Regions from separate parts of the Neorhizobium sp. 2083 genome, predicted to be linked through region 1. Evidence: predicted binding sites of a transcription regulator. Region 1 holds the regulator's gene; each other region holds the start of a gene.
The links. Region 1 encodes LexA, which represses DNA repair genes until DNA is damaged. Its sites were predicted from a motif close to TGTTCNNNNTGTGTTCNG; they were not measured.

Region 1 (5,593 bases):
CTTGGCGACGGCGAGCGAGACGCCGAGGATGGCATTGGCGCCGAGACGCGACTTGTTCGGCGTGCCGTCGAGGGCGATCATCGTCTTGTCGATATGGATCTGGCTTTCGGCGTCGAAGCCACCGATCGCGTCGAAGATCTCGGTATTGACCGCTTCGACCGCCTTTTCGACGCCCTTGCCGTGATAACGCTTGCCGCCGTCACGCAGCTCGACGGCTTCGTGCGCGCCGGTGGAGGCGCCCGACGGAACGGCCGCGCGGCCCATCGTGCCGTCTTCCAGATAGACATCCACCTCGACGGTCGGATTGCCGCGGCTGTCGAGGATTTCGCGGGCGATGATATCGGTGATGGCGGTCAAGGGTCTCTCCCTGGGTTTGGACGTCGGTTTCAGGCGTCATGAGGTCACTGAAAATGTCTCATAATCAATGACACGAAAATTACAATCGAGGCGGTTTTCCCGCCTTTTCGGTCGGGCTCAGGCGGCCTTGGCGACGGCGTCGAGCGCGAGCAGCTTTTCAAGAAGCCGCGGCATGTCCTTCAGATAAACCATGTTGGGGCCGTCGCAGGGAGCGTTGTCGGGATCCTGGTGGGTCTCGATGAAAACCCCGGCGACGCCGACCGCGACTGCCGCACGGGCCAGCGTCTCGACGAACTGGCGCTCGCCGCCCGAGGTCGTGCCCTGGCCGCCAGGCTGCTGCACGGAATGGGTGGCATCGAAGATGACCGGCGCGCCCATGGCCGCCATGATCGGTAGCGAGCGCATGTCGGAGACGAGCGTGTTGTAACCGAAGGAGGCACCGCGCTCGCAGAGCAGGATGTTCGGATTTCCGCTCTGGTTCAGCTTGCCGAGAACATTCTTCATGTCCCAGGGCGCCAGAAACTGGCCCTTTTTGACGTTGATGACTCGACCGGTCCTGGCGGCGGCGACAAGGAGGTCCGTCTGGCGGGACAGGAAGGCCGGGATCTGCAGGACATCGACGACTTCGGCAACCAGAGCGCATTGCTCTTCCGAATGGATATCGGTCAGCACCGGAATGCCGAGTTCCTTCTTGAGGTCGGCGAAGACTTCCAGGCCCTTTTCCAGGCCGAGGCCGCGCTTGCTCGACAGTGACGAGCGGTTCGCCTTGTCGAAGGAGGTCTTGTAGACGAGCCCCATGCCGAGCTTGTTGCAAAGCTCCTTGAGGGTGCCGGCGACCATGAAGGCATGATCGCGGCTTTCCATCTCGCAGGCGCCGGCGATCAGCGACAGTTTTGCGTCCTGCGCGAAAACCACCTTGCCGTCTCCTTCGCCGACGGAGACGCTGGGATTTGCGGTAACGTCCATGAACCTATTCCTCGAAGCCGAACAAAACACCCTGGCCGGGTGCCGCCGAGACGAGAACGCGGCCCTCCCGGCGGACGAATGCGACGTCATTAGCAGCAAGGGTGATCTCTGTCACGGCAAGATCGGCCGTCTTGAAGATGATCGCCCGGCCGCGCAGCCCTTCGGCGCCGGGCATAGACGGAAGCGCAAATTCCGCCTGGAGTTCCTGATCATCAAGGATGCGGATGCGGGCATTGGCCGCGGCAAGCTCGAGCGGTGCCGCCTCCGGCGCTGCCTTCGTCAGCAGCACCTGTTCGACAAGCGGGGCGAAATCGGACGGCACCGAGGCCGACAGGATGATTTCGCTGAGGCCCGTGACCGTATTGGCGTGCCGCTCCAGTTCGCCGCGATTGGCGGGCAGCGGATTGATGCGCTGGCAGGAAAACAGCAGGAAATCGGGTGCACGGTCATCGCCGGCAAACGCCAGCCGAAAGCTCGCTTCCGTTTCCGAACCGTCAGGCAGCGTCATGCCGCGCGAAAACTCCAGCACCTCGCCTGCCGAAATGCCGCGCATCTTGAAACGCGCATGATCGGCCATCGCGTCGCGGGTGGCGACCACGAGCGCGGAAAAACCCTGCCGGTTGCGGGCATTGCGGAAAGCGAGATCGCGGGCCGTGAAGACATTGCCGCGCTTTGCCGCGACACCCGCATGGCGCCGGTTGGCAAGCGCCAGCGGCTCCAGGTAGGTCCCATCGGAGAAGAACACGCAAGCATTGGCCGTGCCGAAAGGATGAAAAGCGTCCGGCGCAACTGTAAAACCAAGCTCCGTGAGCCGGGAGCGCGCAGCGGTAAGTTCCGCCACCGGCAGCACGAGATGATCGATCGGTCTTGCGTTCACGCGAGGGCCCCCAGAATTGGAATCGCAAAGCTACTTTGGCAGCAGGCTCGCGCCGCGCAAGTGGTGTGAGACCAGATATCTGGCACGCATCTATGAAGAAAAAATCATCATACTTCACAGAAATTTAGGGACTTGCAGAACACATATGGAACATATAGTGTCCGTTCTGGATTTGTTTCCGACTCTCAGGGTGCCAAAAGATGCTCACGCGCAAACAACAGGAATTGCTTCTGTTCATTCACGAACGCATGAAGGAATCCGGCGTCCCGCCGTCATTCGACGAAATGAAGGATGCTCTGGACCTTGCTTCCAAGTCCGGCATCCACCGGCTGATCACGGCGCTCGAGGAACGCGGCTTCATCCGCCGCCTGCCCAACCGGGCGCGCGCACTCGAGGTCATCAAACTGCCGGAAGCCTATTCGCCGAGCATGCAGCCGCGACGCGGCTTCTCGCCGAGCGTCATCGAAGGCAGCCTTGGCAAGCCGCAGCCGGTCGCCGCCCCTCCGAAACCTGTCGCCAACGACGATGTGTCGAACGCCACGACCGTTCCGGTCATGGGCCGCATCGCCGCCGGCGTGCCAATCTCGGCGATCCAGAACAACACCCATGATATCGCGGTGCCGGCCGAGATGCTCGGCTCCGGCGAACATTATGCGCTTGAGGTCAAGGGCGATTCGATGATCGAGGCCGGCATTCTCGACGGCGACACGGTGATCATCCGCAACGGCAATACCGCCAATCCCGGCGACATCATCGTCGCGCTGGTCGACGACGAGGAAGCGACGCTGAAGCGTTTTCGCCGCCGCGGCGCCTCGATCGCGCTGGAAGCCGCCAATCCCGCCTATGAGACCCGCATTTTCGGGCCGGACCGGGTGAAGATCCAGGGCAAGCTCGTCGGCCTCATCCGCCGGTATCACTGATCAGCTGCCTGACTGGCTCCGGCAGGGACCGGTCGAAACGCTGGCTTCGCCAATCATAGTGGCGGTGCCTGCTCCAGGGACGGTCCTCGCCCGCCATGGCCGCCCGAACCTGCCAGCGCCGATAGTCGGTAGCGCCGTTGAGGGAAATCTCCAGCGCGCCGGTTTTTCGGAGCGTGCTGCCATTGATCATCAGCGCTCCGGACCGGCATCGGTCGAAGCGGGCACTCGGGGCAATGACGAGACTGGCGACGTCGCAGGCGGCCCCGGCATATCGGCCGTCTTCGACGGCAATGACAATCCCCTCGCCGGTGCTTGCAGCGCACCAGGCCTTGGATTCGCAGGTGAAGCGGCCGGGAGGCGCTTGTTTCATCCGCGACTTCGCCGCTTCGATCTGCTGCGTGGTCAGTTCGCGGCGCTCCTTGTTTTTTGCGCCGTTGGACTTGTCGTCGTTTTTTGCCCTGGTGGACTTGTCGTCCGGCGGCTTGTCCTTGGAGCGGGACATTTCCGGCTTTGCCGGATCGCCAATAAGAAGCGCCCTCTTCCATTGATCGTAGATGAAGTCGGGCGGGCGCGTGCGGTTGGTGGCAACCGTCTCCCCGTTCAGAAGCGCCACCAGCGTTCCGTCCTCCGAGACCAGCATATCCGGCAGGGGCGCCGATCGCTCGTGCCACGAGAGCAGCAGGGAAGCGATCATCAGCGGCAGGCCGATCACTCTCAACCTCGTTCTCAAAAGCGTCAGCAGCAGGAATCCCACCGTCGAGACCGTCAGAAACCAGGGATGCTGGCGGCCGATGCCGACATCGCCCCCCCAGGCCGCCACATGTCTGGCGATCGCGATCACCGCTTCCAGACCAAGGCCCATGAGCTTCATGAAGGGAGCGTCGAGGCCGAAAGGCATCAGTAGCATGCCGGCGAGCCCGGCCGGCATGACCACGAAGGAAATGATCGGCATGGCGGCAAGGTTGGCGGCAAGGCCGTAGGTGGCGATGCGGTGAAAATGCTCGACCGAGAAAAGCGCCGTCGAGATGCCGCCGATCAGCGATGTCGCGAAAATGCCGGCCACGAAATTCCAGGATGCCAGCGCAGGCTTCACCACAGGGTGACGAAACGGCAGAGGCTCCGGATCGCGGCCTTCGGCCCGAAGTTTCCAGAGGGCGAAGCCGGCGACCAGGGCGACGGTGGCGGCAAACGACATCTGGAAGCTTGGGCCCAATATTTCCGAGGGCGACATGGCGATGATGACGAGCGCGGACAGGGCGACATTGCGCAGGCTGATCGATGGCCGGTCGAAGAGGACGGCGACCAGCATGATCGCCATCATGATATAGGCCCGTTCGGCCGAAACGCCGAAACCGGAGATCAGATAGTAGGCGGTCACCATCATCAGGGCGCCGAAGGCGGCGAATTTCTTGACCGGATACGTCTGCGCGAATCCCGTGAAGACCGAAAGCACGGTGCGGACGCCAACGAAGAAAATGCCGGCGGCGAGCGCCATGTTGAGCCCTGAAATGGCGACGATATGGGCAAGCCCAGAGAGCCGCAGCGCTTCCGTCGTCTCTTTGGAAATCGCCCTGCGTTCGTCGGTCACGATTGCAGCGGCAAAGGCGCCCGGATCGCCGGGCACAGTCGCGCGAATACGGGTGGCGATCGTGCTGCGCAGATCGAAAAGCCGGCTTTCGATGTCCGCGATCCAGTTCCCGGCCGAGAGTAACGCGGCCTGTTTTTTCGGCGCCGCATAGAAAAATCCGACTCCGCCGATGCCATCGAAATAGGAAGAGAAAGCGAAGTCGTTGAGGGCGGGCAGAGCCGGCCCGGATGGCGGCGAGATGCGCGCGCGGCCGGTGATCGTGTCGCCGATCTGCGCCGGTTCATGACGGGCCCTTGCCAGCAGCGATACCCGTTCCGGCGGACGCCTGATCTGCGGATTGGCGGTGCGCTCGATGCGGACCATATAACGCCAGCGCCCCTGGCTGTCGATCTCCCTGCGCTCGACGACCCCTGCAAGCTCGGTCGTCACCGGCCCGTCCAGGATGACGGTAGCCCGACGCCAGGTCTCGAATTGCGCCAGCATCATCCCGCCCAGGAAAAGAGCGAGACCAAGCGGCAATAGACGCTTCGGGCCGGGCCGATGCCGCAACACGATAGCGCCCAGGGTGCAGACGCAAAAAAGCAGGAAAAATGGCCAGAAAGCCGGGGTCTCCGGCAGCACGAACCAGCAGGTGGCCCCCGCCCCGACGAGCACGGGCAGAAAGAGGAAGCCATGTCCATAGTCCGTCTCCTCCTGCAGCATGACCGGCAGGCGGCGCAGCAGCCGAGCGAGGCGGTCGCCCGAGCGGCGAAAGGTCCTGTCTTGCGTCCGGACCACGGGCAGATGTTCGACGGCCGGAAAAAGCCTGGACAGATCCCGGAGCTTGGCCGAGTCGGGCGGGCTTCGGTGCAGGCGGGAATCCGGCGGCCGGGATGTCAGTCTCCC
Region 2 (5,593 bases), on a different contig from region 1:
CGCTCTTCCAGATGACCGAGCGCGGCGCGCATGTGCTGATCACCGATGCGCCGGTCATGCCGCAGCGGATCGAGAGCGCCAGCCTGTTCCTGCCGCGAAAGCCGCTGCCGACCGGGCCGCTGCTGTCCGATGTGCAGCTCAGAACCTCGTCGATCGTCAGCAGCTCCAAGCCGGTCGAAGTGGCGATGAATGTCGTCCCGAACAATCCTTCGATCGTCCATCCGACCACCGATGCCTCGCCGACGGTGACCAAGCCGGCCGCGGCGACGGCCGAGGACGCCGCACCGCTTCGCATCCTCATCACCCGGCGCGGCGACCGCGAAACGCTGATGGATGCGCAGATTCTGCTGCAGCAGCTCGGTTTCGACACCGGCGGTGGCGACGGGTTCGCGGGCCCGATGACCCGCAGCGCGATTGCCGGCTTCAAGCGCTGGAAGAACCTTTCGCCCAAGGGCGCGCTGGTGACGCCGGAATTCCTCGAGGCGCTTTATGAGACCGCAGGCCAGCCGCGCCCGCCGATGGGCCAGATCATGGTGCGCCAGAACTTCCAGCCTATTTTCGAAGCGCCGGTCGGCATCAAGAACCCGGAAGTGGCGCTTGGCACGCATTTCTTCAGCGTCGACAAGGTCGAACGCAATGAGGAGACGGCCGAATGGCATGCCGTCACCGTGCCGAACGGGCTGAGCGCCGCGGTGAAGCAGCGGCTCGGAATCACGGTCGCCGACGACCCCTACGCGCCCGGCGCCGCCGCAAGGGCGCTTGCCCGCATCGAGATCCCGGCCGAGATTCGCGACCGGATCGAGACGCTGATCAGCGACGGCTCGTCTCTTACGATCAACGACCAGGGGATCGGCCCCGATACCGGCAACGGCACGGATTTCATCACCATCACCCAGCCTGTGCAGCGGGTCGCGGAAGCCCAGGCCTCCGTCGACAAGTCGTCGATCGTCAAGCCGCAGCCCGTCAGCCAGCGGCGGACGGACGCCAAGCCGCGCGCCTACGGTCTCTACTGAGAACCGTCAGACCAGTTCGACATCGAGAACGCCCGGCGCGGTCCTGAGCGCCGCGGCGATTTCCGGCGAGATGCGGTATTTTTCCGTCAGCTCCACCTCGATCTCCCGCTTGCCGTCATCCTTGATGACCACGAAGGAGACAAGCCCGTCTCCCCTTGCATTCAGATGCCGCGCGACCGTGCGCAGCGGGCCTGAATCGCGCACGAAGACGCGCAATGCCTTCTGCATCTGCACCGACTTTTCCTCGAGCGACTGCGCGGTCTGGATGCGCAAACCGATGCCTTCCGGCCGCTCTTCCGCCTGCACGGTGATGACCAGCGACTTGCCGGGTTCGAGCAGGTCCCGATATTGGGCCAGCCCTTCCGAGAACAGCACCGCCTCGAACTGAGCGGTCGCATCCGAGAAGGTGACGATGCCCATCTTGTTGCCGGTGCGGGTCTTGCGCTCCTGGCGGCCGGTCACCGTTCCGGCCAGCCGGCCGGCGGTGGCGCCCTGTTTCACGGCGGCGGAAAAATCCGCGAAATTCTGGACGCGCATCTTGGCGAGCACGTTCGTATAGGCGTCGAGCGGATGGGCGGAGAGATAGAAGCCGAGCACCTGGTATTCGCGCATCAGCTTTTCGGACGGCATCCACGGGGTAAACGGCGGGAAGATCAGCGTTTCCGGCCCGGAGGCCGAGGACGAGCCGAACATGTCGTGCTGGCCGCTGACCTTTTCCCCTTGCGCGCGCTGCGCATAACCGATGATGCGGTCGAGGCCGCCGCTCAGCTCGGCGCGGTCGCGGCCGAAACAATCGAAGGCGCCCGCCGAAATCAGGCTTTCCATGACGCGGCGATTGACCTGCTTGGGATCGATCCGGAGGCAGAAATCCTCGATGCTCGCGAACGGCACGTCGCCGCGCACGTCCGTGATGTGATCGACCGCCGATTCGCCGACACCCTTGATGGCGGCCAGCGCATAATAAATCTTGTTGTCGCCGGTCTCGAAATGCCGGAACGATGTCTGCACCGACGGCGGAATGACGGCGATGCCGAGCCGGCCCGCATCCTGCCGGAAATCGTTCAGCTTCTCGCTGTTCGACATATCGTAGGTCATCGACGCGGCGAGGAACTCGACCGGGTAATGCGCCTTCATGAAGGCCGTCTGGTAGGAGACGATGGCGTAGGCCGCGGCGTGCGATTTGTTGAAGCCATAATTGGCGAACTTGGCGAGCAGTTCGAAGATATTGTTGGCCTGCGGCTTGGAGACGCCGTTCTTGATGGCGCCGGAGACAAAGCGCTCGCTCTGCTGGTCCATCTCCGCCTTGATCTTCTTGCCCATGGCGCGGCGCAGCAGGTCGGCCTCGCCGAGCGAATAGCCCGAGAGCACCTGGGCGATCTGCATGACCTGCTCCTGGTAGACGATAACCCCCTGGGTTTCCTTGAGCAGATGGTCGATCATCGGATGGATCGACTCGATCTCCTCCTCGCCGTGCTTGCGGGCGTTGTAGGTCGGGATGTTCTCCATCGGGCCCGGACGATAAAGGGCGACCAGCGCGATAATGTCCTCGATGCAGTCCGGCCGCATGCCGATCAGCGCCTTGCGCATGCCGGCACTTTCCACCTGGAACACGCCGACCGTCTCGCCGCGCGAGAGCATTTCGTAGGTCTTCTGATCGTCGAGCGGGATCTTGGCCAGATCGACCTCGATGCCGCGCTTGCGGCAGAAATCGACCGCGGTCTTCAGCACCGTCAGCGTCTTCAGGCCGAGGAAGTCGAACTTCACCAGGCCCGCCTGCTCTACCCATTTCATGTTGAACTGGGTGACCGGCATGTCGGAGCGCGGGTCCCGGTACATCGGCACCAGCTTCGAGAGCGGCCGGTCGCCGATCACGATGCCGGCGGCGTGGGTCGAGGCGTGGCGGTAAAGGCCCTCGATCTTCTGGGCGATATCCAGCAGGCGGGCGACGACCGGCTCCTTGTCGGCCTCCTCCTGCAGCTTCGGTTCTTCCTCGATCGCCTTCGACAGCGGGGTCGGATTGGCCGGGTTGTTGGGCACCAGCTTGCAGATCTTGTCGACCTGGCCATAGGGCATTTCGAGCACGCGGCCGACGTCGCGCAGTGCTGCGCGCGCCTGGAGCGAACCGAAGGTGATGATCTGCGCCACCTGTTCGCGGCCGTATTTCTGCTGCACGTAGCGGATCACCTCTTCGCGGCGATCCTGGCAGAAGTCGATGTCGAAGTCGGGCATCGAGACGCGGTCAGGATTGAGGAAACGTTCGAACAGCAGCGAGAAACGCAGCGGATCGACGTCGGTAATGGTCAGCGCGTAGGCGACCAGCGAGCCCGCGCCCGAGCCACGGCCCGGGCCGACCGGGATGCCCTGCTGCTTGGCCCATTTGATGAAATCGGCAACGATCAGGAAGTAGCCCGGGAACTTCATCTTCTCGATGACGCTGAGCTCGAAATCGAGCCGCTCGCGGTAATCCTGCTCGGTATAGCCGCGCGTCATGCCGAGCGTCGCGATGCGCTCTTCGAGACCTTCGACCGATTGGCGGCGCAACTCGGCGGCCTCGGCCCGCTCCGCCTCCGCGGCGTCGTCGGTCGCGCCGGTGAAGCGCGGCAGGATCGGATTGCGGGTCTTCAGGACGAAGGAGCAGCGCCGGGCGATCTCCACCGTGTTTTCGAGCGCCTCCGGAAGATCGGAAAACAGCTTCGCCATCTCGGCCCGGCTTTTCAGATAATGGTCCGGCGTCAAGCGGAAGCGGCTGTCGTCCGAGACGATCGCGTTATGGGCTACAGCCATCAGCGCGTCATGGGCATCGTAATCCGCCTTCGACGGAAAGAACGCCTCGTTCGTCGCCACCAGCGGCAGGTCGTGGTCGTAGGCCAGCGTCACCATTTTCTGCTCGTGACGCCGGTCATAGGCGCCGTGGCGCTGCAGTTCGACATAAAGCCGGTCGCCGAAGATTTCCCTCAGCTTCAGGAGCCTTGCCTCGGCAAGCGTCGCATTGCCTTCCTTCAGGACCATGTCGACCGGACCGGTGCTCGCCCCGGTCAGCGCGATCAGGCCTTCGGTACCGCCCTCTTCCAGCCAGGAACGGCAGATATGGGTCGTCTGGTGCCCCTCTCCGCCGAGATAAGCGCGGCTTATCAGGTCCACCAGCCGTTCGTAACCGATAGCATTCGCCGCCAGCACCACGATAGCCGGCAGCTTTGCCATTTGCTGGTGATTGTTACGCCGCTCGTCGGATTGGTCTTCCATATCGATCGAGAGCTGGCAGCCGATGATCGGTTGCAGGCCGTCGCCGATCGCCTTCTGGGCGAATTCCAGCGCAACGAAGAGATTGTTGGTGTCGGTTATCGCGATCGCGGGCTGATTGTCCGCGATCGCCTTCGAGAGGATCTTCTTGAGCGGCAAAGCGCCTTCAAGAAGCGAAAAGGCGGAATGGACGCGAAGGTGAACGAATTGAGGGCTGCTCCCCAGCTCTTCCGATCCCGATTTTACGTCCACTATGTCTGCCATGCCTGCGCCTTACCCGTTTGATGAAGCGGGAACCATCTCATGAATCAGGCTATTGTCCGGCGCAGGGCCTTCAGAGTCCAGTTCGGATTTCCCTCCTCAACGCCTTTCGGCCGAGGGACTGATCCGATCCGGGATCACATGGCCATCATGATCATGGAAAGGCTCGCCACGAAGGTGGCAATCGAAGCGAATGCGGCAATGTCACGAAGCAGGTCAGTCATCGTCGTCTCCCGTGTTCTCTTATGTTTTTAGTTTGTTCTCATTTTGTTTGAGAGTCAACAAAAGAACAGACCGGAAACAAACATATCGCGATATCCTCCCTCGCCTGGTAAACAGGATGTTAATTTGGGAATTTCGACGCATGCCGACACATCCGGACTTGGATAACCAATCCGGGCTTTGCCTGTTCGGACGGGGCGCTGAAAGCTGCCTCGTAAGTTAATTTATAGGTGACACCTCTCAGCGCCCCGTTCGGCGGTTGATATCCGCGACTTCGGTCCCTCTGCCGTGGCCTTTCCGGACGGTGTTCGTATGACCCATGGCGCCCGTCCGAATCCTCGGGTTTAACCCGAGGACTTATCGGCAAGGCTTCCATGGCTCTCCGCCGGCTTCTCCGATGGGATCGGTCGGACTTATAAAAATCCGGCAAAACCATCCGGTCGACCACCCTGTGTGCCGCACAGGCACGCCCGGCGCGCTGTTTCGGGCATCAAGAGACGAAGGCTCGGTCCGTTTGCCTCCATCTCTCCCCGTGTCGCCGGAGGGAGACCATTTTCCGCGAACCCGGATCATGAGGACTTACGTCGTTTCCCCATGACCCGCGCCGGTTCCGCCTCGCCGCAACGCCTTGCGGTGTATCCGCGACGGAACGGGGGGATTATAGGCACGGGTCGGGAATGCGGGGATGAGGGAGGACGTGAATTGGGGCAAGCCGCTGAAAAGGTTGCGGGGGGCGTTTGATACCGTCCCCGCGGAAGGGCTTGCCCCTCGCCTTGGCCCCTCATCCGCCTGCCGGCACCTTCTCCCCGTTTTGACGGGGAGAAGAGAGACGCAGCGCCGGTCTGCCTCGATCACCG
Region 3 (5,593 bases), on a different contig from region 1:
TAGCCAAGATTGCCGTTGGAGAGCTCCGCCAGGCCATTGGCAAGCGAGCTGACAATGCGCTGCTGCTGCTGGGCATTCGCTTCACGCTCGTCTTCCGAACGGTGGCGTTCGCGCTCCGCCGCATGACGCTGCGCCTCGGCTTCCGTTTCGAGTCTGCAACCGTCAGCCAGCGTGTGGCGGAAGCCTTCGAGCGCTCCGGCGAGCGAACCGATCTCGTCGGTGCGGTCCTGCCCCTCGACCGGCTGTTCGAAACGGCCCTTGCTCAGGGTATCGACGCTGCCGAGCAATGCGGCGAGAGGCCGCCGAACGAAGACGGTGCTGCCGAAATAGAGGGTCGCGATGCAGGCGCCCATGATCACAATGCCGCCCAGCACCATCATCAGGGTCTGATCCTGAACCGGCGCGGCGATCACGCTCTGCGGCACGTCGAGGACGATCGCCCAGCTGGTATTGAGATCCGGGACCGTGAACGGATAGACGACGCGTTCATAGGGTTCCGCCGCATCGGCAGTCAGGTTGTCGAGCTGGACGGGCTGGTTGGACTTCAGCGCGGAAAGCAGCTGGCTCGCCTTCTCGCCCTCGACGGGCTTCATCAGCTTGTCCGCTTTGATCGGCACGATCCAGTTGCCGCCTTGAGACACCAGAAGAACCCGGCCGGAGCCGAACGGCCGCATCGCCTGGAGCTTCTTCGTCAGGGTTGCGAGCGAGACGTCGAGACCGGCCACGCCGATGAACTTCGAGCCCGACATGACCGGATAGGCAACCGAGCTCATCGCGACCGCGTCGCCTGTCGTGCTTTCGGTATAGGGCTGGGTAAGCGCCCCCTTCTTCGAGGTTGCCGCCAGCGAATACCATTCCGCCTTGGTATCGATGTCGAAGACGCTGTAGGCGATGTCGCCGGTACGGCTCTTGGTCCAGTAGGGGGCAAGTTCACCCTTCCTGTTGGCGCCCATGTCCTTGTTGCCGACAAGGTCGGCGTTCTTGCCGTCGAATACGCCCGGCACTTCCGCAAACCAGCTGCCATAGGCAAAGGCATTCTGCTCCAGATTGGCCTTGAGAGCGTCGGTCACGCCCTTGCGGTCGAGATAGCCGGCGGCGTGGCCACGGCCGATCACGCCTGCGATCGACCGCGCTGCGCCGGCAAGCTGGCCCATGTCGACGGCCACTTCGTTGGCGATCGACCGCGCTTCGGCCTGCGCTTGCGCCATCGTCAGCGTCGACACGCGGTTGCGGGTCTGGGAAATCAGGAAGAAATTGGAGAGAACCAGAACGACGGCGATGACCAGGCTCGTTACCAGTATGAGTTTGGTCGAAAGCGACTTGATCTTGAGCGAAAACATCGATTGCCTCGCATTGCGGACAGAGGTGAGGCCCCTTCATGGAGCTGCCCGCGAGGCGGATACGCGATCGAATCCTGTCCCCGCAGAGATATCGATCGCGACCCTAAGAGGGATATCTTAACTTTAGCTAAAATTGTAAGGGCCAGCTCTGGCCGAGACTAAAGACAGGCGGGTGCCTGATCGGAGCGTCTCAGACCCTGGCGTCGACCGCTTCGGCAGGCGGGATGGACGGCTGGGCGCCACGGGTGAGGCAGGCGAGCGATCCGGCCACCGCGGCGCGGCGAAGTGCTTTCGCAAAATCGAGCCCCTGTTCGAGGCTTGCGGCCAGATAACCGCAAAACGTGTCGCCGGCGCCGACCGTATCGACCGGCTCGATCTTCAGCCCCTCGGCGGTGACGATCTCTCCTTCGCGGATCGCGATCACGCCGTCGCCTCCGAGCGTGACGACGAATGTCTGGCCGGTTTCCCCATGCAGTTTTTTCAACGTGGCCTGGCGTGCTGCAGCGTCCGGGACAGAACCTCCCGCCAGCAACTCGAATTCCGTTTCATTGGCGACGACGATATCTGCCAGCAGGGTGAGCCGTGCCGCATCGCCGGTCAGGGGCGCGGTGTTGATCATCGTCAGGACGCCCTTGGCGCGGGCCGCGTTGAGCGCCGCTTCCACCGTCCCGGCCGGGATTTCAAGCTGAAGCATCAGGATGTCGCCGGTCTTCATGGCCTCGACTGCCGCCTTGGCCTGCACTGCATCCACGGTGCCATTGGCGCCAGGCACCACAGCGATCATATTTTCGCCGGTGCCGCCGACCAAAATGAGGGCCGTGCCCGTAGGTTCGCCGACGCGAGCGACTGCGGAAAGATCGACCTTGGCGTCATCAAGAAGCGCCAGCGCCGGCGCGGCAAAACCATCTTCGCCGACGGCTCCCGCCATATGTACGGCGCTTCCGGCACGGCGCGCCGCCAGCGCCTGGTTAGCACCCTTGCCGCCCGCCGCCGTCGCGAAACTCGATCCCGCAACCGTCTCGCCCGGTTGGGGAAGACGCTCGGTCGTGGCGACGAGGTCCATGTTGATGGAGCCGAGAACAGTGATCATGGGGAGGCCCGCCTGCTGGATAAAAGTGGCGCGACACTGCCCCAGAGCGTCACTCCTCGTCAACCACCCGTAGCTTGAGAAGGCCGGTGCGGCTTTCGACCACCTTAGCCTGCGGCAGGTCGCGGGCCGCTTCAGCCTCCACCGGAGCCTCGAGTTCGAGAGCCTCGATCTTGCCGCCGCGGCGGTTGAGCTTGTCGGCGGAGGTAAGGATCTGTTCGACATCCTTCTGCGCTGCAAAGAAATGCGCCTGCAGCTTGCGGGTACGGTCGTCAAGCCGCGAAAGATCCTCGATCAGCAGCGCCACTTCGCCCTGGATGAGATGCGCCTGCTCGCGCATCCGCTGGTCCTTCAGCACAGCCTGAATGACCTGGATAGAGAGCATCAGCAGCGAGGGGGAAACGATGACGATGCGAGAACGCTGCGCTTTCTGCACCGAGGTCTCGAAATGCTCGTGGATCTCCGCGAAGATCGATTCCGACGGCACGAAAAGGAAGGCCATTTCCTGCGTTTCGCCCGGGATCAGGTATTTTTCCGAGACATCGCGGATATGCACTTCGAGATCGCGCTTGAAGGCCTGGGCGGCAGCTCGCCGGGCTTCAGGTGCAGCGGCCTCGCGAAAGGCGTTCCAGGCTTCGAGCGGAAACTTGGCATCGATCACCAGCGGCGGCGCGCCGTTCGGCATCCTGATCGTGCAGTCCGGACGCGTGCCGTTCGAAAGCGTGGTCTGGAAGCCGTAGGCGCCCATCGGCAATCCATCGGCGACGATCGCTTCCATGCGGCCCTGGCCGAAGGCGCCGCGCGTCTGCTTGTTCGAGAGGATCGCCTGCAGGCCGACGACGTCCTTAGCCAGCGTCTGGATATTGTTCTGGGCGGCATCGATCACCGCCAGCCGCTCCTGCAGCCGCCGCAGGTTCTCATGCGTCGATTTGGTCTGTTCGGTGATCGTCGTCCCGATCCGGTGCGTCATCCCGTCGAGCCGCTGGCTGACCGACTGGTTGAGCTCCGATTGTCGCGTCGAAAGCGTCTCCGCCATGGCCGACAGCCGGCCCTGCATCTCGCTCTGTGCTCTCAGAAGCTCGGAAAGCCGGGCCTCACTCTCCATGGCCTGCAAGGCTGCGTCTTCCCGGGCGCGACGCGATGCCCGCCAAGACAGAAAGAGCCAGAACAGCAGCAGCGCGCCGCCACATACCATCGCCACGACGGCAGCGCGCGGATCGTCGAAAAAACGGGAAAGGCTTGCAACGGGATTATTCATGGCTGAAAGCTAACAGAATTTTCCCGCTTGAAAAGATCAAAACGTGAACATTTGGCTTCCCCGGTCCGTAATTTCTGTTTCTTCGGAAAAAAAGATGGGTTATGGGAAGCCATGACGATCAAGCCTCTGATTATTCTGCCTGACCCGATCCTGCGCCAGGTTTCCAAGCCGATAGAGCGGATCGACGCCGAGCTTTTGAAGCTCGCGGACGACATGCTCGAGACCATGTATGACGCACCGGGTATCGGCCTGGCAGCGATCCAGATCGGCGTGCCGCGGCGCCTTCTCGTTGTGGACGTGGCTCGCGAAGGCGAGGAAAAACAGCCGCAGGTCTTTATCAATCCGGAGATCGTCAGGTCCTCCGACGAAATTGGGGTGTATGAAGAGGGCTGCCTCTCCATCCCGGAATATTACGCAGAGGTCGAACGCCCGGCAATCGTCAGCGTCAAGCATCTCGGCCGCGACGGCAAGGAATATGTGGTGGAGGCCGATGGCCTGCTCGCCACGTGCCTGCAGCATGAGATCGATCACCTGAATGGCGTGCTTTTCATCGATCATATCTCCCGGCTGAAGCGTGAGATGGTGATCAAGAAATTCACCAAGGCCGCCAAGGCCAAGGCTGTCTGAACCGTCGCTCGGGCGATCCGGGTCAAGAAGGCGCGGTCTTTTTGGGGCGCGGAACATCCATGTCGCTTCGCATTATCTTCATGGGAACGCCGGAGTTTTCCGTGCCGACGCTGCAAAGCCTCAAGCACGCCGGCCACGAGATCGTCGCCGTCTATACCCAGCCGCCTCGCCCCGGTGGCCGGCGGGGGCTCGATCTCGTGAAGTCGCCGGTGCATCAGGCAGCCGAGCTGCTCGGCCTTCCCGTGTTCACGCCGGTCAATTTCAAGGAACCCGAAGAGCGCGAGAAATTTCGCACGCTCAATGCGGATGTGGCGGTGGTCGTTGCCTATGGCCTTCTGTTGCCGGAGGCGATCCTGACCGGCACCGGGCTCGGCTGCTACAACGGCCATGCGTCGCTCCTGCCGCGCTGGCGGGGAGCCGCGCCGATCCAGCGTGCGATCATGGCGGGCGATAAGAAAACCGGCATGATGGTCATGCAGATGGAGAAGGGCCTGGATACGGGTCCCGTCGCGCTGACAAAGGAAGTCGAAATCGGCGATAACATGACCGCCGGGGAGCTGCATGACAAGCTGATGCTGGTCGGCGCCCGTACCATGGTCGAGGCGATGGGCAAGCTCGAAGCCAACGCTCTGCCGCTGACACCGCAGCCGGCCGAAGGCGTGCTCTATGCCGCCAAGATCGACAAGGGCGAGACACGCATCGATTTTTCAAAGCCGTCCCGTGACGTTCACAATCATATCCGCGGCCTGTCCCCCTTTCCCGGTGCCTGGTTCGAGGCGCAGATCGGCGGCAAGCCGGAGCGGATCAAGGTTCTGGCGTCCGAACTGGGGCAGGGCAGCGGCCAGCCGGGCATGGTGGTCGACGATATGCTGACAGTGGCCTGTGGCGAGGGCGCGGTGCGGCTCGTTAAGCTTCAGAAGGCTGGCGGCAAGCCGCTTGATGCCACCGAGTTTCTACGCGGCACACCCTTTACGGCAGGCACGAGGTTCGCCTGATGCCCCGTTTCCGCATGATCGTCGAATATGACGGCACGCCCTATGTTGGCTGGCAGATGCAGGAGAACGGACATTCCGTGCAGGCCGCGTTGCAGGCGGCTATCCTGTCTTTGACGGGCGAGACCGTTTCGATCCGCGGGGCGGGCCGCACCGATTCCGGCGTACATGCCACGGGGCAGGTCATCCACGCGGACCTTTCCCGCGACTGGAAACCTTACAAGCTGCGCAATGCTCTCAATGCCCATCTGATGATGGCGGGGGAAAAGGTGGCGGTTCTGGACGTGCA
Region 4 (5,593 bases), on a different contig from region 1:
ATCAATCCGTCAAAACCCGCCAGAGTACCGGCGCCTACGCTCCGCCCAACCTGCCGAGCAACCCGACCTTCGTGTCCTAGCGGGCCCTGAATCATTTTCTCCGCTCACGCCGCCAGGCGCTTGATCCGGCTCATATCCTCCCTGAACCGGGCAAGCTCCTCCGCCTTCCTGCCTTCGTCGGGAATACGCAGCAGATAGGACGGATGGACCGTCACGAAGAGCGTGCGCCCTTCCTTAAGGGGAATGGGCTCGCTCCTGACGTCCTCCAGCTTCCGGCGCATGTCGGTGAGCGCGAAGAGCGCCGTTGCCCCCATCGCCACCACCAGCCTCGGCTTCACCAGTTCCAGTTCCTGGGTCAGCCACCAGCGGCATTGCCGCACCTCGCCCATATTAGGTTTCTGGTGGATGCGTCGCTTGCCGCGCGGCTCGTATTTGAAATGCTTCACCGCATTGGTGATGTATAGCGACCTTCGGTCGATGCCGACCTCGCCGATCACGTCGTTGAACAGTTTTCCGGCCGGCCCGACAAAGGGTTTGCCCGCCAGGTCCTCCTGGTCGCCCGGCTGTTCGCCAACGAACATCACGCGCGCGTCCGGCGGCCCGTCGCCGAACACCGTCTGGGTCGCCAGGCAATGGATGTCGCAGCGGGTGCAATGCCGCGCCTCCTGCTTCAGCGCCGCAAGCGTGCCGGCGGCTGCCTTGGGCTCCACTGGAGCCCTGGCCGCCGCCTGCTGGATCCGGTGATGGAAAGGCAAAGGCTCGCTCGCCGCCTTGCGTGCCATGTCGATGACCTGTGCCTCAGCATTGGCGATCAGGCCCGGTATGAGCTCCGCCTCCGGCAGGTTCTTCCAGTATTTCCTCGGCATCTCCGTGGTCATCATCTTCACCTTCAGCCGGGCCGGGTTGAAGATCGAGGCGTAATAGGTGCGCCACAGCTCGTCCGTCTCGTCGCGCAGGTCGGGCTTGTCCGCCGGCTCGTCGGTGGTGTGCAGCGTCTCGCCGTCCCAGGAAGCGGAACCCTTCGGTGTGGCGATCAGCCAGTCCATGTCGGTGAAGCGCCGCTGGAAGAACGGCGCCACCCGGGCGATGATGAAATGATCCGGTTCGAACCAGGAGATGAAGCGCCGCCGCCCGGCCGCACCCTCCTTGAGCGGCAGCTCTTTGAACCGCACGAAGGCAGTCATCTTGTGATAGTCGCGGCCGACCGATTTCGCCATCCGCGCCGCCGCCGCCACGTCCGGATCGGTCGCCATCCGCAACAGATGCCTTCCATGTACAACCCCGCCATGCACCATTCGGAACAGCATGCGATACAGCAGCGCAAACCGGGTCGGGTCGGAATGGCAGAGCACCGCCTGCGCCAGCCGGATGAAGGCAGGCTGCACCGTCATCGGGCTACAGTCCGGCTGCGGCGGCGGCAGGTGGTTGTCGTCGAAACCGAACAACCCGTCGGCATCGTCCATGGTCCGCCATTCGATATATTCGGGCACGATGCCCGCCATCAGGAAGGCACGGGCGGCATCGCGCCACTCGGTCAGATCGCCCCTGCCCCGCAGCGAAAAACGGTATCTCATAACAGCGACAGCTGCTCGGGCTTCGGCTCGAACATTGCCCTGAGATCTGCCCGGTCTACGAGCCGGTGCGGCGTCCAGCCCTCCGCCGTGATGAACGGCTGCACCTTCCTGAGCGAAACACCAAGACGCTTCAAATCATCGAGCCGCAGCCGCCGAAACCGCCGCGACGACAGGATGCCCTTCACCGTCTTGGTGCCGAAACCCGGCACCCTGAGCAGCATCTCCTTCTCCGCCCGGTTGACGTCCACAGGGAACCGTTCGCGATGGCCGAGCGCCCAGGCGAGCTTCGGATCGAGATCGAGGTCGAGCATGCCACCCGCCTGCGTCGCGGTGATCTCGCCGATATCGAAACCGTAGAAACGATAGAGCCAGTCCGCCTGGTAGAGCCGGTGCTCGCGCATCAGAGGCGGCTTGATCAGCGGCAGGTTTTTCGACGAATCCGGGATCGGACTGAACGCGGAATAATAGACCCGCTTCAGCCCGTAGCTGCCGTAGAGCCGGGCGCTGGTACCGAGAATGGTCGCATCACTGGCGCCATCCGCCCCGACGATCATCTGCGTGCTCTGCCCGGCCGGCGCAAACGTCTTCCTTCGTTTCGTCTGCAGCGTCGGCTCGGCCATTTCCTCGATCTTCAGCCGCAGCTTGCCCATGGAGCGGCGGATGTTTTCCGGCCGCTTTTCGGGCGCTAACCTGCCGATGCCGCTGTCGGTCGGCAGTTCGATATTGATCGACAGCCGGTCGGCGTAAAGCCCCGCCTCCTCGATCAGATGCGCAGACGCTTCGGGAATGCTCTTCAGGTGGATATAGCCGCGGAAATTATGCGTGGTCCTCAACTCCCGCGCGATCCGAACCATCTCCTCCATCGTGTGGTCCGAAGAGCGGATGATGCCGGACGACAGGAACAGGCCTTCGATATAATTGCGCCGGTAGAATTCCAGCGTCAGCCAGACCACCTCTTCCGGCGAAAAACGCGCCCGTTCCACATTGCTGGAGGACCGGTTGATGCAATAGGCGCAGTCGTAGATGCAGAAATTGGTGAGCAGGATCTTCAGCAGCGATATGCATCGCCCATCCGGCGCATAGGCGTGGCAGATGCCCGACCCCTCTGTCGAGCCGAGCCCGCCGGTCGCAGACGAGTCCCGCTTCACGGTTCCGCTCGAGGCACAGGAAGCATCGTATTTGGCGGCGTCCGAAAGGATCGCCAGGCGTTCTTTCAGCGACTTCTTCATTAGTACGTTCACTAAATGTTCTTTTTCTTCCCGTCAAGTCATTGACATTTGGTGCCGCTTGCATCCAGATGCGGAAGGAGGAGCACACCGACAGGGTTTCGAAATTCCTAGCGCTCGCTGTCGAAATTCTGTTATAGTGACCTACATTCTGATTTTACGATGGTTCCGAAGTTTCGCTCCGGAACCTGTTTCTTTTTGTGTCCGCGGTATCCGCGGGCATGCGCCTGAAGGACAAGAAAATGGTTGAAAAGGTACCGATGACGCAGAGTGGTTTTTCCAAGCTGCAGGAGGAGCTGCGCTGGCGTCAGCAGGAGGAGCGCCCCCGTATCATCGAGGCAATCGCGGAAGCGCGCGCCCATGGCGACCTTTCGGAAAATGCCGAATACCATGCCGCTAAGGAAGCCCAGAGCCACAATGAGGGCCGCATCACCGAGCTCGAAGACCTGACGGCGCGCGCCGAAGTCATCGACCTGTCGAAGATGTCCGGCTCGAAGATCAAGTTCGGCGCCACCGTCAAGCTCGTCGACGAGGACACCGACGAGGAAAAGATCTACCAGATCGTCGGCGATCAGGAAGCCGACGTGAAGGCCGGCCGCATCTCCATCTCCTCGCCGATCGCGCGTGCGATGATCGGCAAGGAAAAGGGCGATTCCATAGAAGTGGTCGCGCCGGGCGGCTCCAAGGCCTACGAAATCCTCGCCGTTTCCTGGGGCTGATACGCCCGTGGGCAAAAGAGGCGATCCCGCCATCATCGATATCCGTGACGTCGAAGTGATCGCGCCGAATTTCAAGCGGCGCCTCTCCGGCGTCACATCGACGATCATCCAGCTCGTACCGGTTCAGCGCGCGCTCGGCCAGAAGGTCGCGGCGCTCGGCCCCGGCCTGCCCGCCGATCTGCCGCACATCCGCTATCGCGACCTTTTCCGCCTGTGGACCCCGCCGCGCGGAAAACGGTGCCGGATCTGGCATGCCCGCCGCAACGTCGAGATGCTGCCGGCGATCGTCATGCGCGACGTGCTGCGCATGCCGTTGAAGATCGTCTTCACCTCGGCCTCCCAGCGCCACCATACCGGCTGGACGAAATGGCTGGTCTCCAAGATGGATGGCGTCATTGCCACGAGCGGCAAGACGGCGGATTATCTTACCGTCAAGAACACCGTCGTGCTGCACGGCATCGATACGAACCGCTTCTCGCCGCCTTCGGACAAGGCGGAAGCCAAGCGCGCCAAAGGGCTCGATCCCGCGCAGAAGATCGTCGGCTGCTTCGGCCGCGTGCGCCGCCAGAAAGGCACCGATCTTTTCGTGGATTCGATGATCAAACTGCTCGCAGAGCGCAAGGACTGGTCGGCGATCGTCGCCGGCCGCGCCACCGGCCCGCATGTGGAATTCGAGGACGGCCTGAAGAAGAAGGTTGCCGCCGCAGGGCTTGCCGATCGCATACTGTTCGTCGGTGAGCACACCGATATCAACGAATGGTACCGCGGCCTCGACCTGTTCATCGCGCCGCAGCGCTGGGAAGGTTTCGGGCTGACCCCGCTGGAAGCCATGGCGACCGCGGTTCCCGTGATCGCCACCGATGTCGGCGCGTTTCCGGAACTGCTGGTGACCGGCGATGAAGAGACCGGCCTGATCATCGCCCGCGACAGCGTTGATGCGATGGCCAATGCCGCTGCGCTCCTCATGGATGACGAGCAGCGCCGCAAGGCGGCCTCCCACCGGGCCCGCACCCACGCGCTTGAAAACTTCAGCATCGAGGGCGAGGCAAAGCTGCTCGGCAATATCTACCGGATCACGGCTTCCGCTTGAACAGGTCGATATAGGCGCCTGCCACGGCCTCTTCCGAGAACTGGCCGACCAGCGTCGCCCTGCCCTTTTCTCCAAGGCTCGCCGCCAGCTGGCGGTCCGCGATCACCTGGTTGATGGCGCGCGCAAATCCTGCCGTGTCGTCGATATCGACGAGCAGGCCGTTTTCGCCGTCCTGCATGAACCAGGACGGGCCTTCCGAACGCGACGAAATTACCGGCTTGCTCTGCGCCCAGGCCTCGAAAATCACGTTGCCGAGCGGCTCGTGGCTGGACGGCATGATGAACATGTCAGCGGCGGCGACATAGGGCCGCGCATCCTTCTGCCAGCCGAGGAAGCGCACGCGCTCCTCCATCTTGTGCTCGCGCACCACAGCCTCCAGCGCTTCCTGCTCCTCGCCTTCGCCGGCGATCCACAGATAGGCTTCGGGCACGGCCGTCATCGCCTCGATCAGCAGATGGATCCGCTTGCGCTTGACGAAGCGCGCCATGGTCATGACCAGCGGCACGCCTTCCGGCGTATTGGCAATCGAGCGGGAGACGGGCGCCACCACCGATGTATCGGTGAAGTTGGAGATCACCTCGACGCCGCGGGTCCAGCCGAGATTGTTGCGCACGTGGTCGGCAATGCCCGGCGTGTTGCAGACGAGAATGTCGGAATTCTTGAAATAACCGAGATGGGTCGGGTAGTCGCCGAGGCGGGAAAGCTTGATACCGCCCTTATAGTCCGGCATCAGGCGGGCGCCACGGGTGGACCAGGAAATGATCGCGTCGGCCTTGTCACGCTTTGCGATGGAGAGCACCTTCATCGGCAACAGGATGCGATCGATCGACAGGTTGCGGAAATTGCTCTCGATCACCTTGGCATGGGCCTCGACATCCGGCTTCCAGCGGCGGTTCCAGCGCATCACGACCGTCTGCTCGACGCCGCGGCGATCGAGAGCCCCGACCAGATGCACGAAGAACTTCTCCGCCCCGCCGTCCTTGC

Region 2: a site for LexA is predicted at 4,761-4,778, ahead of dnaE (DNA polymerase III subunit alpha). Genes of this name have one in related genera too.
Region 3: a site for LexA is predicted at 3,718-3,735, ahead of J2X76_RS05555 (DNA recombination protein RmuC). Genes of this name have one in related genera too.
Region 4: a site for LexA is predicted at 2,809-2,826, ahead of J2X76_RS08330 (putative DNA modification/repair radical SAM protein). Genes of this name have one in related genera too.

The regions. Positions count from the first base shown of each region.
Region 1 covers NZ_JAVDTC010000005.1:274,434-280,026, forward strand. Annotated here, with positions in the region: gene eno (phosphopyruvate hydratase) at 1-357, opposite strand, end outside; gene kdsA (3-deoxy-8-phosphooctulonate synthase) at 475-1,323, opposite strand; gene J2X76_RS20610 (VOC family protein) at 1,328-2,200, opposite strand; gene lexA (transcriptional repressor LexA) at 2,401-3,120, shown strand; gene J2X76_RS20620 (ComEC/Rec2 family competence protein) at 3,101-5,593, opposite strand, start outside.
Region 2 covers NZ_JAVDTC010000001.1:59,032-64,624, forward strand. Annotated here, with positions in the region: gene J2X76_RS00330 (L,D-transpeptidase) at 1-1,013, shown strand, start outside; gene dnaE (DNA polymerase III subunit alpha) at 1,020-4,517, opposite strand.
Region 3 covers NZ_JAVDTC010000001.1:1,075,432-1,081,024, reverse strand. Annotated here, with positions in the region: gene J2X76_RS05565 (methyl-accepting chemotaxis protein) at 1-1,340, opposite strand, end outside; gene J2X76_RS05560 (ribokinase) at 1,531-2,430, opposite strand; gene J2X76_RS05555 (DNA recombination protein RmuC) at 2,480-3,685, opposite strand; gene def (peptide deformylase) at 3,797-4,312, shown strand; gene fmt (methionyl-tRNA formyltransferase) at 4,372-5,307, shown strand; gene truA (tRNA pseudouridine(38-40) synthase TruA) at 5,307-5,593, shown strand, end outside.
Region 4 covers NZ_JAVDTC010000002.1:61,185-66,777, forward strand. Annotated here, with positions in the region: gene J2X76_RS08320 (DUF2235 domain-containing protein) at 1-80, shown strand, start outside; gene J2X76_RS08325 (UdgX family uracil-DNA binding protein) at 105-1,574, opposite strand; gene J2X76_RS08330 (putative DNA modification/repair radical SAM protein) at 1,571-2,803, opposite strand; gene greA (transcription elongation factor GreA) at 3,043-3,519, shown strand; gene J2X76_RS08340 (glycosyltransferase family 4 protein) at 3,551-4,609, shown strand; gene J2X76_RS08345 (glycosyltransferase) at 4,593-5,593, opposite strand, start outside.